DNA from 2 places in the Paenibacillus sp. UNC217MF genome. Region 2 is predicted to be linked to the other one. Evidence: riboswitches for the same ligand, from Rfam matches in the RefSeq annotation. Region 2 holds a riboswitch; the other holds the start of a gene.
What was found. A riboswitch is a leader RNA that binds a small molecule or an ion and turns the genes downstream of it on or off. The one in region 2 is predicted to bind thiamine pyrophosphate.
Positions count from the first base shown of each region.

Region 1: another riboswitch for thiamine pyrophosphate. It lies ahead of BP95_RS0128535 (YkoF family thiamine/hydroxymethylpyrimidine-binding protein); the one in region 2 lies ahead of BP95_RS0104230 (ECF transporter S component).

Region 1 covers NZ_KK366031.1:37,545-42,316, reverse strand. Annotated here, with positions in the region: gene BP95_RS0128545 (response regulator transcription factor) at 79-774, shown strand; gene BP95_RS0128540 (HAMP domain-containing sensor histidine kinase) at 758-2,140, shown strand; TPP riboswitch at 2,334-2,440, shown strand; gene BP95_RS0128535 (YkoF family thiamine/hydroxymethylpyrimidine-binding protein) at 2,586-3,179, shown strand; gene BP95_RS0128530 (ECF transporter S component) at 3,265-3,840, shown strand; gene BP95_RS0128525 (ABC transporter ATP-binding protein) at 3,842-4,772, shown strand, end outside.
Region 2 covers NZ_JMLT01000008.1:158,224-162,995, reverse strand. Annotated here, with positions in the region: gene BP95_RS0104235 (ABC transporter ATP-binding protein) at 1-861, opposite strand, end outside; gene BP95_RS0104230 (ECF transporter S component) at 926-1,522, opposite strand; TPP riboswitch at 1,613-1,726, opposite strand; gene BP95_RS0104225 (MFS transporter) at 1,944-3,359, opposite strand; gene BP95_RS0104220 (response regulator transcription factor) at 3,605-4,258, shown strand; gene BP95_RS0104215 (sensor histidine kinase) at 4,251-4,772, shown strand, end outside.

The sequences.
Region 1 (4,772 bases), on a different contig from region 2:
GCACAACTCCCGATCCATCTGCGCTTAGCCGCAAGTGAATCGGGAGTTATTGTTGCATACATAGAGGTGGAACAACAAATGAAAACCATACTTATTATTGATGATGAAGCCGAAATTCGGGAACTGCTGACCATCTATTTAACCAACCACGGCTATGCCACGATTACAGCCGGGAACGGTGCCGAAGCGATGACCATCTTGCAGGAGCAGTCCATCGATTTGGTCATAGCCGATATTATGATGCCGCAAATGGATGGATTGGAATTACTCAAAAAAACACGGCAGAATTCGCAAATTCCGTTTCTCTTTATTTCTGCCAAGTCTGACGATATGGATAAAATCTACGGCTTGCAGCTCGGGGCGGACGATTACGTGGGCAAGCCCTTCAACCCACTGGAAGTCGTCAGCCGCGTTCAGGCGCTGTTCAGGCGAATCGACTCCTTTGCCAAGGTGGATAGGCAGGAGCAGGAGGTTATCGAAATCGGAGATGTGAGGCTGAATACAAGGAGCTGCCAACTGTTCAAGTCCGGCATCCCAAAAGAATTGACATCATACGAATTCAAGATTGTGGAGCTTCTTATGAGAGAGGCTGGCAGAGTATTGACCAAAGCGCATATTTACGAGCAGGTGTGGGGCGAGGAGTACATCGGAGACGAAAATTTAATTATGGTGTACATAAGCAAAATCCGTGAGAAAATTGAGGATAATCCGAGAAAGCCTATCCACCTCATTACGATTAGGGGGTTAGGCTACCGTTTTGAAAAAAGCAAATAATCTCTCCGGTCGACGTCCCTTGAAACGGGTATTTTTTCGAAATTATGCAGTGATATGCGTCCTGATGATAGCAGCGATCATTGTATCTCTCCTGAGCACGAACCTATTTATGAGGCGGTATATAGATGAACTGGTCGTTGCTCAAATTAATGGAACGGATATTTATCGGTACCCTTTCCACAACATCAGTGGGCATTTGCTGGACAAGTACGGCGGTTGGTTCGAAATCGTGAATGAGTCAGGCGAGATCATTTTTGTCAAAGGAAACAAAGAGGACGACATCAAGCATTACGAAGACGGTCAAATGTATGCCAAGATGGATGTAGAGCGCAACGATGATGCAATCTCCTATCATGCTTACCAAGCCAAAGGGCCGCATGGCGAATCATATGTATTGCTGTGGAAAATTCCTGAGCGCTTGTTGAAATTATCAACTGCGACAACGATCTTTGCTGCGTTATTAGCTATTTTATTATTTATCCTTCTTTACTTTTACGCCCGCTATTCGGTTAGACAAGTGAAAAAGCCGTTGCGGCAAATCTTAGAAGGCATCAAAGAGATGGAGCATTTCAATTACACGAAGCGGCTTCATTATTCAGCCGAAAAGGAATTCGCGGAAATACAAGATGCGTTTAACGGCATGGCTGAACGTTTGCAGCGCACTTCTGCTGAGAAGGAAGCCGCCGAGAACAATAAGCGAAACATGCTGCTGCACCTCTCGCATGATTTGAAGACGCCGATTACTTCGATTTACGGTTATTCGCAGCTTCTGTTGGACAATCAGGCACTGGAAGACAAAGATACCCGCAAATATATTCAATATATTTACGATAAGTCAGCGTATATGGCCAATTTAATTAAGGACTTATTTGAACTGGCGAAGCTGGATGACAAGCATACGGAATTGAGCAAAGAGAAAGTGAACGTTACGAAATGGTTCCAGCAGCTCGTGGTGGAATTTTATCCGGAAATAGAAGAGAAGGGATTTGAGCTGGAAGCACATATCCCGGAAGAACCGCTCTATGTCAAGATGGACAAGATTCATATGAGTCGCGTCATCACTAACTTAATTAGCAATGCACTGCGATATAATCCAGCGGGAACGGTGCTCTATGTGTCATGTGCACGACAAGAAGGAAACGTTATACTGTGGATCGGAGACGACGGAATTGGCGTTCAGGAGCCGATCAAAGAACATATTTTTGAAGAATTCATCCGTGGCGACGGGCCGATCAAAGACAGTACAGGCTTAGGTCTCGCCATTTGCAAAAAAATCATAACGCTCCATGATGGCACGATTGAACTAACGCAGGATCAGTGTTACCATACCTTGTTTCAAATCACGTTGACTATTACGGAGGACTAGAGTTCCTTCATGATGTCGGGCATCACCTTCAGGCTTCGATACCACGGATCGTTTGCATGCCCGGATCTAGCCCATTGCAATATTAAGCTCCAGTTTGAAGTATTCCTTTTGGTGTTACACCCTTTACAAACGGATCATCCCGTGTATAATGAAAGCTGTCAAGCATATGAACGATGGAAACTGCATAGTGAATTTCGAACACTAGGGGTGCTGTAACAAGCTGAGAGACAGCGGCAACGCTGTTAACCCTTACAACCCGAACTAGATAATACTAGCGTGGGGAAGTGTAGTCGACTGATTGATATAAGCTGCGGCTTCGTCATGTTCGTCATTGCATGAAGCCATGTCATACCCTTGTATCCTCAAGCGTAACTGCACCGACTCACGGTGCAGTTTTTTTGTTGTCTGCTGACCACATATTGATTCGTCAGGGAGGATATAAGTTATGAGTCAGTTATCTTGCGGTACGAGCCGCATCGTTGGTTGTCGCTTTTCTATCTATCCGATGAGCGATCGCTTCGTTGACCTTATTTTGGGAGCGTTGCGAGACACAGACATGTCTAAGGTATGGTGCCATACCGATGATGTCAGCACCTGGGTTCGTGGGCGTAGTGAACATGTATTCGATGTCGTTCAGTCAATCTTTTTACATAGCGCGGCAAGTGGAGAACATGTTGTGCTGAATGCTACCTTCTCTGTTGGCTGTCCGGGCGACACACAAGGAGATGCCTTCATGAATACGGACGAAATTCGAATGAATGCGGAACGGTATCAAGCGATTCCTCTCAAGGTCGCTGCTCATTTTGCGCTCTACCCGCTCGGAACGGCAGATTACATGGATACGATCTATGAGATCATTGGCCTTGCTAAGGAAGAAGGCACTTTCGATGAGAGCGCTCATTATGCAAGCCGCTTAGAAGGAGATGCACAGCGAGTATTTACTACACTTGAGAACGCGTTTAATCGGGCGAGAAAATCAGACAAGTCCCATGTAGTGATGACAACTACGATGTCAGCCAACAGCCCTTCCACAAGGTAGCAGCTGAAGATAAAGAATTTCCAAAATGCAAATTACAAACCAAACGGACTCATCCGATCATCGTTCTAAGAAAAGAGGAATGTTCATGAATTCGCGAAACAGCCAATGGAAATTACGAGATATTGTCGTTCTCAGTTCATTATCTGTTGTGTTTGCCGTCATTTATCTGCTCTTCTTGCAATTAGGCAATGTGCTTGTTGGCTTTATGGGGCCGATGGGATATGAAGTCATCTTCGGCATTTGGTTTATCGTATCGATCATCGCTACCTATATTATCCGCAAGCCCGGGGCTGCCGTCATTTCTGAGACAGTCGCTGGACTGATTGAGGTATTAATCGGCAACGCCGTAGGGCCTATTTTGATTGTATCCGCCCTAATTCAAGGTTTGGGTGCCGAAGCCGTATTTGCCGCTACAAGATATCGGAATTATTCAACCAAAGTGCTTATGCTGGCTGGGGTGGGCTCCGCTGTATTCAGCTTCGCGTGGGGGTATTTCCGCAGCGGTTATGCGGCCTACTCTGTTGGTCTCATCCTCGCGATGTTCGTCGTTCGCTGTATAAGTGGCGCACTCCTCTCGGGTCTGCTTGGCAAATGGATTGCGGACGCCTTGGCCAATACAGGAGTTCTTAGAAGCTTCCCAATTGCAAAGGGGCAGCGATAACATGGCAAGCCCAGCGCTTCTCATTCCCAATCACCCAGCACAATCGACCTTACAACGTGACGCCGAGCATGGAGCTCTTATTGCACTGGAAGCCACTGATCTGACACTCGCCTTCGAGACCGAAGGCAAGCCTGTCTTATCCAACATCAATGTCACCCTGCATGAGGGGGAAACCGTTCTGCTGTTGGGCCCAAGTGGCTGTGGCAAGAGCTCGCTAGCCTTTTGCCTTACCGGGCTATATCCACATGCAATAGACAGTCTAGTTGAAGGCAGTGTCCTCGTGTACGGCAAGCCAATCGAACAGTACGATTCCGGTGCAGCGGCCCAGCATATCGGAATTGTATTTCAAGATTTCGAAAGTCAGTTCTGTATGCTGCGTGTAGAAGAGGAAATAGCCTTTTGCCTAGAAAATCGGGATTGTCCTCGAACTGAGATGGAATCCATAATTCAAGAGGTATTAGAAAAGGTAGGATTGCTCGCATGGCGTCATGCGTATATCCACGAGCTGTCGGGAGGCATGAAGCAGAAGCTGGCTCTCGCCTGCGCTCTAGCCCTTCGCGTGCACATGCTTGTATTGGATGAGCCCACATCGAATCTCGATCCGTATACAAGACATCAATTTGCTGTACTCATTTCAGAACTGGCACGCAAGGAAGGGATGGCTCTGCTCATCATTGAGCACCAATTGGACGATTGGATCGGCATGGCGAATCGCCTGATCGTGATGGATGAGGATGGAGCTCTCGTCTTTGACGGGCTTCCTGCCTCTTACTTCAAGCATCATGCAGCTGAAGCCAAGTCACGTGGTATCTGGCTCCCGCAAGCGCTGGAACTGCAGCAATTCATCCGTGAGCGGTTTAATCGCAGCAACAGTAGCGATGGCAACAACGATGACGATAGTAGCAATATTAGCGATTTCAGCAATTATGATG
Region 2 (4,772 bases):
TGGCTGCACGGCTTGCAGACGCGTGTAGGTGAGCCCGCCGTCCTGCTTGCAATGAGGCTGTTGATATCCGTTCGCCGTTCGTTGCTGCGTTATGGCTTGGTAGGCTTCTGAATAACTGTAGTCCTGCCATACACCGGGATACCAAATACCATATTCAATGAGCTTATCTTTATGATGTAGAAATACATTTTTCGGCTCGTCGTCCGCAATGATTTGTCCAGTGCTGTCGAATAGCACCACACGATTGATAATGTCGATAACATGCTCGATTTTGTGCTCCACGATTAGAATGGTGGAGGAATCGGCAGCTTGTTTCACGGTGTCCCAGACTTGCTTCGTTCCTTCTGGATCAAGAAGCGCTGTAGGCTCATCGAGGAACAACACCTCTGGTTCTAGCAGCAGGACGGACGCAAGCGCGAGCCGCTGCTTCATTCCTTGGGATAGCGTATGGATTTCTGTATGCAGATTGTTGAACTGCAATCCCACTCTTTCAAGTATGCCTGTCATGCATGCTGGCATTTGATCATAGGGGATCGAGAGATTTTCCAGTACAAAGGCGAGCTCTTCATCTACATATGGCATGCAGAACTGGCTGTCCGGATCTTGGAATACGAAGCCCCAGCTTGAAGGAAGCTTAATCTGATCGTATTTCATCGGCACTTCGATAGAGTGGGGCATAATTCCGCTTAATACATGCAGCAATGTTGATTTGCCGCAACCGCTTGGCCCGAGGAGCAGTACCTTCTCACCGGTAGAAATGTGGAAGGAGAGGTCCTTGAACAGCAAGGAATCCTCTCCTGGAAATGTTAGGCGCAAGCGGTCAACAAATGCAGACGAATTCGCATGAGATTCCTGTTGCATGTGTAACCACCTTATTCCGAATTTGTGGCGTACGCACAAATTCTATCTATTCATATTATGCGTGCTATTGATTAAGTACCGCGTAATCTTCTTTGGACACAGGACGTATGGATTTGGTTACCCCTGTCACTTCCAATGCACGAACGAGCAAGCCGGCAAATACGCCAGCGAAGATGAACGCACTAATGACACGAAGTCCGTACTTCAAGACGAGCACCCATGTCTCGTAATCTGCATATCCGTAACCGAGATCGATAATGAATGAGCCGACTGCGGACAGAATGCCAGCGATGCCTGCGATGACGATGCTGTGCTTGCGGTATCCAGTCAAGGCGAATGCCAATTCTGCCGCCAGACCTTGTACACAGCCATACACAATCGTCTCTAGTCCCCAAGCAGAGCCAAGAATAGCCGATAAATTAGCGGCAGCAAGACTTGCAAGGAAGCAGACGCCGGGCTTGCGAATGACTAGGTACGCGAATGGGCCAGCCATAAACCACATGCCATATGTTAATTGTCCTGCTTGTGGGAACAACGGCTTTGCGAGACTGTAGACGCTCTCCCACATTTTGAAGATCACACCAAATACGACCCCGATCATCACGGTAATGAGAATATCCGTAAACTTTAATTTGTTGCTTCTCTGTTGTTCTGGCAACATAACCCTCTCCTTTGTTGTATAGCTAGCATACAAAAAAACCGTCTGGCAACCAGACGGTAGAAGAGTCCTAGATCACAGCAGAGCATGATCACACGACAAATACAGATTCTCTACGCTGGCATTATCCAGATCAGATTAACGGTCAGTAGCGGTATACTCATCTACAATCTCAGCCTGATTCCTCAAGCCCCCGAATTTGTATGACTATGCAATTGCTCATATCATACAATATTCATGATAGGTTGACAACGAAATGTTTACAAAAAACATAAAAATAGGATAGGGATAGAAGCCAATGATTGTAATCGTTCGCTAGACAACATCGAAGAGAGGAATAAGGAGATAAGGAGCGTGTTAGGAGATTTGAAGAGAGAATAGAACAAAATGAGGATCAGGAAGAAGTCCTGATCCTCATGAATTGTTAATCGTGTGAAGTTGTAGAATGTCGTCTCAATGACAAGCTGTATACGATCCCTCCGCATGCAAGAACTGCTATGAGCAGAATAATCAGGCCACTGTATAAGGCAAATGAAGCTTCCTTGGCAACGGTAGGTGTCAGTGAAGTCAACAGCCAACTATGTGTAAGCAGACCGCCGACTACAGCGATGCCGATGCCTTCAGCCATAAAGCATGCAAAGCTGAGCATGCTCATTCCTTCTCCTGCTTGGTCAGGTGCTAGCGATTCTGCAACGGATGCAGATATAACTGTCTTGATGAATGACAACCCTCCGAACACGAGCACGAGGGCGAACGTCATCAGCCATGGAGAATCATTCCCCCACGCAAGGAGCGTGACGAAACTGAATGTGACAAGACCTATTCCAGCGACAAATACAAATGAAGTTCCTCTCTTATCAACGAGAGTTCCACCGAGTATGCCGAACAGAATAACGCTGAGTGACCCTGGGAAAATGATCGCGCTGCCGATAACAGCGGTCGAAAGTTGATGTACATCCCGCATGAAGTAAGGAACCATGGAAATAAATCCAGCTACCGTTCCTAGCAAAATGGAACCAGCAAGCGTGCCAAGTACATATGGGCGATTAGCGAACAGGGACGGAGCAATAAACGGTTCGCGAATACGGCGGATATGCAAAGCAAACCCAAGAACGAGAATCATACTGCAGACCAGATAGAACCAGACATATGTCGTAGTAAACAAGGTAAATAGAATAATGCCTGCTGACAAGAAGGCAATGCCGATGATATCTGTTCTCCCATTGCGAGAAGGCTCCTGCGGCAGTGCGGTCAAGAAGAAGGGGAGACTGACTATTGTCATTACCGGAATGACAAACAGGTAGGACCAATGCACATAATCTGCCAGTACACCGCCTACAGCTGGGCCAATCCCTTCACCAAGCGCTACCATAGAGCCAATCATGCCAAACGCCTTGCCTCGATGCTGTTCTCCAACGTAGCGAGTGACCATAACCATGATGAGTCCGGGCACAGCCGAAGCCCCGGCACCTTGTATCAATCTGGCTGCCAATACAGCCGACAAGTAGTCATGGGCGAAGAAACCGAGCAACGAGCCACTACCATAGATGAGCACACCGATGAGCAGCGGCTTCTTAATGCCGTATTGGGATGACAGGGTGCCATAAATGATGGAACCGAGCGCGAAGGTAATCATGAAGCATGTGTTGATCCAATTCGCAATGGCCGGAGTGATACTGAAATCGTGTGCGATGTCGGGCAAGGATACGTTGAACACAGTCTCATTCAACACACTGAAAAATGCTAAAAAGCTTAACCACGCGATCGATTTCTTCACATTGGGAAAGGCATATACGGGTTGTTCTTGTTCTGCCGCCTCGATGCGGTTGTCATTGTTCATTTGTTCCACGAATAGGAATCCCCTTTCTCTTGCTAAAGGGGAATTGCGCAGTTTACAGGGGTGTTATGCGTTATCCCCGATTATTACCTGCCCCAATTGATGTTACGCACTTCATCTTAACGCCTCCCAATTATTGTTGCTTCCAGTATAGCAGTGGGATTTTCCTTATTCAATTAAAAATGCAATAATATAGACTGCACTCAATGCAAGACAGACAAGGGTAAGAATAAGGAGATACAAAGTAAATGAATGTACTTATTGCAGACGATGAGCCGCATATGTTGAAAATTTTAGCGGCTTATTTTGATAAAGAGGGCTTTCGAACTTTTACGGCAGAGAACGGGCATCAAGCGCTTGAGATCTATTACAACCAGCCGCTGGACTTGGCAGTGCTCGATTGGATGATGCCGCAGATGAGCGGGATTGAGTTGTGTCGAGAAATCAAATCGAATTCGAAGTTAAAGGTGCTCATGCTAACGGCCAAGGGAGAGCATGAAGATGAGCTGACAGCTCTTGATTCTGGAGCGGATGAGTATATGCGGAAGCCGTTCGATCCTCGGGTTTTGCTGGCGAGGGCGAAGAAGCTGCTGAAGATGCAGGCACAATATCTATTTGGGGATATCCAGGTAGATATGGAAGGACAGAAGATTTGCAAGCGTGGAATTGATCTGCGGGTTACGAAGAAGGAATTTCAATTGATGAAGTTTTTTATTCTGAATAAGGGGCAGGTCTTAACGCGCAAAGCGCTGCTTGATCATGTATGGGGCTATGATTACTTCGGCGAGGAACGTACGGTAGATACGCATATACGCCGCTTGCGGGAGAAGATCGGCGAGGAGTGGATACGGACGCACCGTGGTATGGGTTACAGCTTCGAGCATCCGAATAGCCATGAATAAGCTTAGTCGCAAGCTGTTTGTGCAAATTGCACTTATTCTTGTCGTAGTGTTCGGACTCTCGTATTGTGTGAATACGTTCTTTATGCCAAATTATTTTGTCCATCAGAAGCGTGCTGCGTTGACGGAAGCGGTGGAGAGGTTGCGCAGCATAGAGTCGAAGCAGCTCCTTGAAGAAGTTCAGCGGGTGGCGGATGATTACCACTTCACAATCGTTCATACCCCCTACGACCATGACATTGACCGCTTAAACTGGACACTGCGCGAACAATTTACGCGGGAGCGGATTGCGATGAGCAAATTCTGGCTCACGGAAGAGAGCCTTGCACAGCTAATGCGCGGCGGGATAGTTACGAAGTCGTATCAGCAGGAGAAGTTGAAGTCGAGCGTTTTCGTTACGTTTGTCATGAAAGAAGGAATGATTCTCGCTGTAGGCGAATCGGTGGCTAATTCAGGCGAGACGATACGTATCGTCAATCAGTTCAATTTGATTATTGCGGTAGGTGCGCTCTCACTA